2 regions of the Guptibacillus hwajinpoensis genome follow, and region 1 is predicted to be linked to the other one. Evidence: riboswitches for the same ligand, from Rfam matches in the RefSeq annotation. Region 1 holds a riboswitch; the other holds the start of a gene.
The links. A riboswitch is a leader RNA that binds a small molecule or an ion and turns the genes downstream of it on or off. The one in region 1 is predicted to bind cyclic di-AMP.
Positions count from the first base shown of each region.

Region 1 (3,387 bases):
CTCTTATTAATTTTGATTGACTTAAAAGTTTAATTTTCTCCCACCTCAATATGCAATTGTCACTCAAATTATATAAGTAATAGGATTTTGTTATCGTAAGGTAACACATCCCTATACAGCATCCTACTTTTAACCAGTATAAAGATCTTCGTTTGGATACCGTATATTCGACCGATCTGGCTGTGCCAATGAAAAAGCGAGTGTCAGCGGTCCTAATTTCCCTAAGAACATAACGAAGATAATAGCGATTCTCCCCATAGTGGATAAATCACCTGTTAACCCCATCGATAAACCAACAGTTCCGAAAGCAGATAGGACTTCAAACGTAATTTCTATAAAGGAAGCGTTTTCTGTAAGGACTAGTACGAAAATGGTGAAATACACAATCATTATACTAATAATGGTGATAGCTAAAGCCTTTAAAACGATATGCTTCCTTATTGTTCTTCCATAAATGACAGGGTCACTCTTTCCTCTCAGAAATGTAAACACGGCCAAAGTAATCACAAAAGCCGTGGTTAGCTTTATTCCCCCACCGGTCGACGTGCTGCCAGCACCGATAAACATTAAGACAAACATAAAAAAAGCTGTGTCAATTCCAATTCCGCCAATATCCACACTGTTAAAACCCGCAGTTCTCGTAGTCACAGCCTGGAAGTATGAACCCCATAACTTATCACCAAGTGATAAGTTACCTAGAGTTTGCGGATTGTGATACTCCAAAATGAAAAAAGTGAACATAGCAATGATATTTATGGCGATGGTTCCAATAAGCATTACTTTAGAATGAAGGGCCATTTCTCGAAAACTTTTGCTTCGAATGAGGTCATTTAATACCGTAAACCCAATTCCTCCAAAAATAAATAAGAACGAAATCACTATGTTGACAACGGGATCTCCGACATAATCCATTAAACTGTTAGACCAGATCGAAAAACCAGCGTTATTAAAAGCAGAGATGGAATGGAAAAAACTTGCGTAAGCTCCAGCCTGCCACCCCATATCCGGGACCCAGCGTGCTGCTAAAATTATAAATCCAATCGTCTCAACTACCAAAGAGAAGATCAAAATATTTTTAACTAAATTAATAACGCCTCCAATGGAGGACTGGTTTGTTGCCTGCTGCACTAATAGACGGTGTTTCATCCCAATTCTTCGCCCCAAAGCCATGAAGATTAATACCGCAAAAGTCATGATTCCAAGCCCACCAAGTTGGATTAAGGAAAGAATAATTAACTGACCAAATAAGGTAAACGCTTGTCCAGTATCCACCACAACTAGTCCCGTGACAGTCATTGCTGATGTGGCTGTAAATAAGGCATCAAGCAAAGTGATACTTTGTGTGGTCGCTAATGGAATTTTTAATAAGGCAGCCCCTATGAATATTAACGCCAAAAAGACAAATATCAGCACTTGTGGTGGACTGAGTTTAATAAACCGTAACACAAATTTATTTCTCATCATGATTTTACACTCCTACTTCTTCAAAGCGCTCAAGGTCGTCATTATTACCAATGACAACTAACACATCCTCTTTGTCAATCGTCGATTCCGCAGAAGGTGAAACAAGAATCTTACGATCTCTTTTCTTAATCGCTACAATAGTAACTCCAAATTTTGCTCTAGTGTCCAGCTTAAGTAACGTCTTCCCTGCAATTTTTTTTGTTGCAATGACTTCAACAATACTATATTCGTCTGATAGCTCCACGTAATCGATGATTTTTTCAGAGACTACGTGATGCGCAAGACGTTTCGCCATTTCACTCTCTGGATGGATAATGTGATCAGCACCTATTTTCTCTAGAACCTTATGATGATAATCGTTCTTTGCTTTCACCCAAACTTTCTTAACCCCCATTTCTTTTAAAAGAAGCGTTGTTAAGATACTGGATTGGAGATCGTCCCCATGGGAAACAAAAACATGATCGAAATTTCGAATGCCTATTCGTTGCAAATTCTCTTCGATTGTTGCATCTAATACGAGTGCTTGCGTGGCAAATTCTGAGTATTCATTTACTCGCTGCATGTCTTTATCAATGCCAAGTACTTCCACGCGTCTTCTGTTCAACTCTTTACAAAGCGTTCCACCAAAACGTCCTAGTCCAATGACTGCAAAGCTTTTTTTCATGATGTCTTCCCCTCTCAACTACAATTCCACCATGCTTTTAATCTGCCCATCCCCAAAAAAATGATGAGTTTTCTAGCAAGGTTACTATCAAATTTTCTGTTTTTGTGCATAAAAAAGACCACAGACAAATTAGCCTGTGGTCGTTATATTTCGAGCACAAGTTTCATCGTCTTCCCTCATAACGCTTACGGAGTTAGCTGTCGGATTCGGACTATAAGAGTAGCCCTACCTATGCTTTGCCATAGGATTCACCCCTAGCAGTAAACTGCAACAAGATTGGGTCCCCCGTACCAAGAAAAAGGTTTAAGCGATTTAAGATTAAGAAACTGTTGGTTTAAGAAACTGTTGGTTTAGGTAACTGAGACATAGTGTACTCCTGAACTTTTAAAATGTAAATACCGTTTATGCATCTTAATTGAGCCTCAAATGGGTTAAAAGCTAACAAGTTTACAGTACTTTCAGGTGCAAACCGATTTGAAACGCTGCCAAAGTAAAAAAGTATATAGATTCAATTTAATAACAAAAATTCTATATTGCTTCAACATAACGTGGACAACGTATAAAGGATAGAGTTACCTTACGTTCTAAGAAGAATCCTTTGAAACGAAAACACATACTGTAATCCAAAGGGGAAAGTAACAGGAAGAAGTTGTATAGTCAAAAGGACGTTATCCCTTATGTCCTTTTTTATTTTACGGCAGGATATTGTAGACTACAATTTGGTTTCGTTTATATCCACACACCCAACTGATTATATTAGGTCACAATGAATCTGGTGAATCACTCACCTTGTCCATTAGCTCCGTTCAAGAATGTAACACTTCGCCAGATAAATAAGATGAAACCAACATGGACAACCCTATGAAATCAGATCTCTTTTAAAAATAGGATGATTATTTTTAAAGGTGTCCCCGTTCCTTCAAGCTGTAATGATCCCCAGTATGACTCACAATTACGTGATCGAGTACCTCGGTTCCAAGGAGTCGACAAAGGAAGGAGAAGATAGTCTCATCTCCCTTCCCTTTTAATCACGTATCAAAGAAAAACACTTAATCTAGCTTTTTTTTCAATTCTCCCATCAGAATCTGAGCTCCCTCAGGACTCAAGACGATGTTGCCATTTCCAAACAAAAAGTTATCAGATGACACCTCTCCAGTCACGTGACAAGCCTGTTCACTAGGTTTTTATTTCTGAATGAGGATTTGTCCATCATCCAATTAAATCTCAAGAGGATCTCTTTCCTTTATGCCAAACGTTCG
Region 1 covers NZ_CP156675.1:285,569-288,955, reverse strand. The annotation lists gene ABFG93_RS22565 (cation:proton antiporter) at 1-10, shown strand, start outside; gene ABFG93_RS22560 (TrkH family potassium uptake protein) at 130-1,467, opposite strand; gene ABFG93_RS22555 (potassium channel family protein) at 1,469-2,128, opposite strand; cyclic di-AMP (ydaO/yuaA leader) riboswitch at 2,295-2,448, opposite strand; gene ABFG93_RS22550 (hypothetical protein) at 3,178-3,288, opposite strand; partial or broken gene ABFG93_RS22545 (AbrB/MazE/SpoVT family DNA-binding domain-containing protein) at 3,349-3,387, opposite strand, start outside.

Region 2 (3,387 bases), on a different replicon from region 1:
GGTAAGCCATTACCTTACCAACTAGCTAATGCGCCGCGGGCCCATCCTGCAGTGTTAGCCAGAGGCCAACTTTCAACATCACACCATGCGGTGCGATGTATTACCCGGTATTAGCTCCGGTTTCCCGGAGTTATCCCAGTCTGCAGGGCAGGTTGCCCACGTGTTACTCACCCGTCCGCCGCTAAGATTTGGGAGCAAGCTCCCAAATCTCCGCTCGACTTGCATGTATTAGGCACGCCGCCAGCGTTCGTCCTGAGCCAGGATCAAACTCTCCGATAGAAAGCTTAATCTAGCTTTTAAAACAATGTTTGTTTCCTGTAGAAACAACTACTTACATGGCGTTTCGTTCAGTTTTCAAAGATCGATTTGATTCTATCAATCTCGGTTTGTTTCCCGAGTGACATTTCCAATCATATCAGCAACAAGTTATTATGTCAATCATTTTTTTGAAGCATTTCGTGATCAACAATTTGGCTTCCGAAGTGACAAGATTTATCTTATCATGCACACTTATTGCCGTCAACCATTATAGCAAAATAATTTCAACTCCCCCCTATGGTCTTATAGAGGAGAGTTGATTAACCGGTAAGAACCTCTTCTTCTGGATATCTAATTTTGGATGGTTTCTTGGAAGCAAAAATAAACGCCATTGTGAGTGGGCCAAGCTTACCAACCATCATGATGACGATGAGGGTCAACTTCCCAATCGGATCAAAACTATCCGTTACTCCCATTGATAGCCCAACTGTCCCGAATGCTGAAACAACCTCAAAGAGATTGGCTAAGAATGAGGACGGCTGTGTTAATTCAAGTATGAAGACACCGATAAAAACAACACCAGTTGAAATTACTGTGATTGCAAGAGCTTTAACAATAATTGAAAAGGCAAGTGTTTTATGAAAACAGTGATTTCACTTTTGCCTTTCAAAAACGTATTAACAGAAAGGAGCATGGCGATGAAAGTGGTTAACTTTATTCCGCCACCAGTGGAGGCACTTCCTGCTCCTATGAACATTAAACCAGTAATGAAGAAGAGTGACGCCTCCTCCATACCACCAATATCGATGGCATTAAATCCTGCTGTTCTGGGAGTTACAACCTGGAATAAGGCACCCCATCCTTTCCCTGCTCCATCTAATGGACCGAGAGTTGCTCCGTTATTCCATTCCAGCAGGATAATAACTAGAAAAGCTACGGCATTGATTGCCAGGCTTCCTACAATCATTAATTTTGTATGGAGACTTAATTCACGAAAATGTTTTTTCTCTTTCAGATCAATTAATACAGTGAAGCCAATTCCTCCCAGAATAAAAAGTAATGTAATGACAATGTTCACTACTGGATCATTTACATATGAAGAAAGACTATCTGACCAGATAGAAAACCCTGCATTGTTATAAGCAGAAATTGAGTGAAAGATTGCAGCATAGATCCCTTGCCAGGCGCCATATTCTGGTATCCACCTCGCTGAAAGAACAATTGCACCGATTAATTCGATCAGCAATGAAAAGATCAACAGGTTCCTGACAAGCTTGATGATCCCCCCTGTCGCGCCCTGGTTTAGAGCCTGAGAAACCACTAATCTTTGAGCGATACCGATTTTTTCCAATAAGGATAAAGATCATGACGGCAAATGACATAATGCCAAGCCCACCAAGCTGGATCAGCAGCAAAATGACTATTTGACCAAACAGCATATAAACAGTCTCCGTGTCGACAACAACGAGACCTGTCACTGTAATGGCAGAAATAGCCGTGAACCATGCGTCCAACCAGGTAACAGTTGTAACGGTGGCCTGTGGGAGTTTTAATAAAATGGTCCCAAGTGTACTAATGATTAGAAATAAGTATAGGAGCGTTCGTGGTGGATTTAGTAGTGATTTTCTCGATTTCAATTGAAACCCTTCTTTCCTTATGGTGGAAAGGAGAAACACAAAAACACAGGAGATCCCTGTGTTTACACAAAAGTTTGTCCCTTCAAGTTAACAAACGAGGTTAGCTGTCGGATTCGGGCTTGAAGAAACCCTACCTGATTTCTCAGGATTCACCCCGTGTGGACTACATCCACAGATCGGGTCCCCCGCTTTTGCTTTAAGCAAAATTAAGTCAATTACTGATGAATGAGATAATAATACATCCAGTTTCAGGACAAGTAAAGAACATTATTTGCTGTGTACATCGAAATAGAAATGATGGTGTAATTTGCAACCCTTATTGAAGGTGGCAGAGCAATTTGGACAGGCCGATTGTAATGAGAGATACTCATTTATCGTTAATTCCATTTTGCATTTTCCACACAGAATAGCTTTTTCATCAAAACGATTAGAAGGCCATACTTGAACTGAATGAGTTGAAGCTTCCTGATGACAAGTAATACAGGGGTAATACGTATCACAGCAGTAGAATTTTATCGCAATAATATCCTGGTCACTATGATAATGAACACACCTCGTCTCCTCATCAATAACTTTTCCTTTTATATAAAGCAAGTCCTGTTTCATCTTTGACCTCCTAAAGTTATTTCACTGAATAATTCGTCCCCTAGTAGTAGCCATTATGTTAGATCACTCTTTCGCTAACCCATTCATTTTATTTATTATAGTTACATAGATAGTTAGAGTGCTTGAAGAAAGAATTAAGCTTCTTTTCATCAATACAAATTTTACATAAGGTGTAACCTTTCTCACGACGAATGAGATCAGTCATTTCGATTAGCTCTTTAAGGTTATCTGAGCAGATTTTTTCAACTCTGGTTCTTGCTCCCAGATCCTTCTTTCGCCATAGTGTTCGACACGTCGCAGCGTGAATTTTATTATAACCTGGATCTCTCCCTTTAAAATGATTAAAAACATACCCTCCTGGATTCGCTTCATACCATCCAATGTACCGCTCTTCATTTTCTTTAAAAATACCGATCATGGTTCAGCCTCCCATTCTCCATTACTAAACCATGTTCTTCCTCATTCATCTAAAGCCTCTTTACATTATATTACATTTAATGCACCTTTTTATCCAAATGTTATATAAAAGTAAACGAAAAAATGCAAGCTCCACAGCTTTCGGATCTTCTGATATTTAACTACTTGGTTTTCCTCCCTATCTTTTATTCAGACAAAGAAAAAGCTCTGGGGCTCAAGAGCTTTTAGATTCAATGATCATAGGCTGTTTTAAGGCTTCGTAAATTAGTTGCTTTTCTCAAATAAGGAATAACCCAGTGATCAAGTCCTATTTTTGCTGCGTTATACCCAGCAATCAGGATTAACATTCCGAGGATCACCATCATCGGATTGGTGCTTGTGGTGCCACTGAACATGAAAGCAAAGTTCATAATTACTCCCATTAATGCAGCGAAGGTAGTAAATGTCCCCAGCAATAACCCCATTCCGA
Region 2 covers NZ_CP156674.1:1,505,966-1,509,352, forward strand. The annotation lists rRNA gene ABFG93_RS07650 (16S ribosomal RNA) at 1-279, opposite strand, end outside; partial or broken gene ABFG93_RS07655 (TrkH family potassium uptake protein) at 579-1,895, opposite strand; cyclic di-AMP (ydaO/yuaA leader) riboswitch at 1,970-2,118, opposite strand; gene ABFG93_RS07660 (CHY zinc finger protein) at 2,163-2,501, opposite strand; gene ABFG93_RS07665 (hypothetical protein) at 2,590-2,919, opposite strand; gene ABFG93_RS07670 (DoxX family membrane protein) at 3,149-3,387, opposite strand, start outside.
Region 2: linked by a shared signal. The riboswitch ahead of ABFG93_RS07655 (TrkH family potassium uptake protein) and the one ahead of ABFG93_RS22555 (potassium channel family protein) in region 1 are both predicted to bind cyclic di-AMP.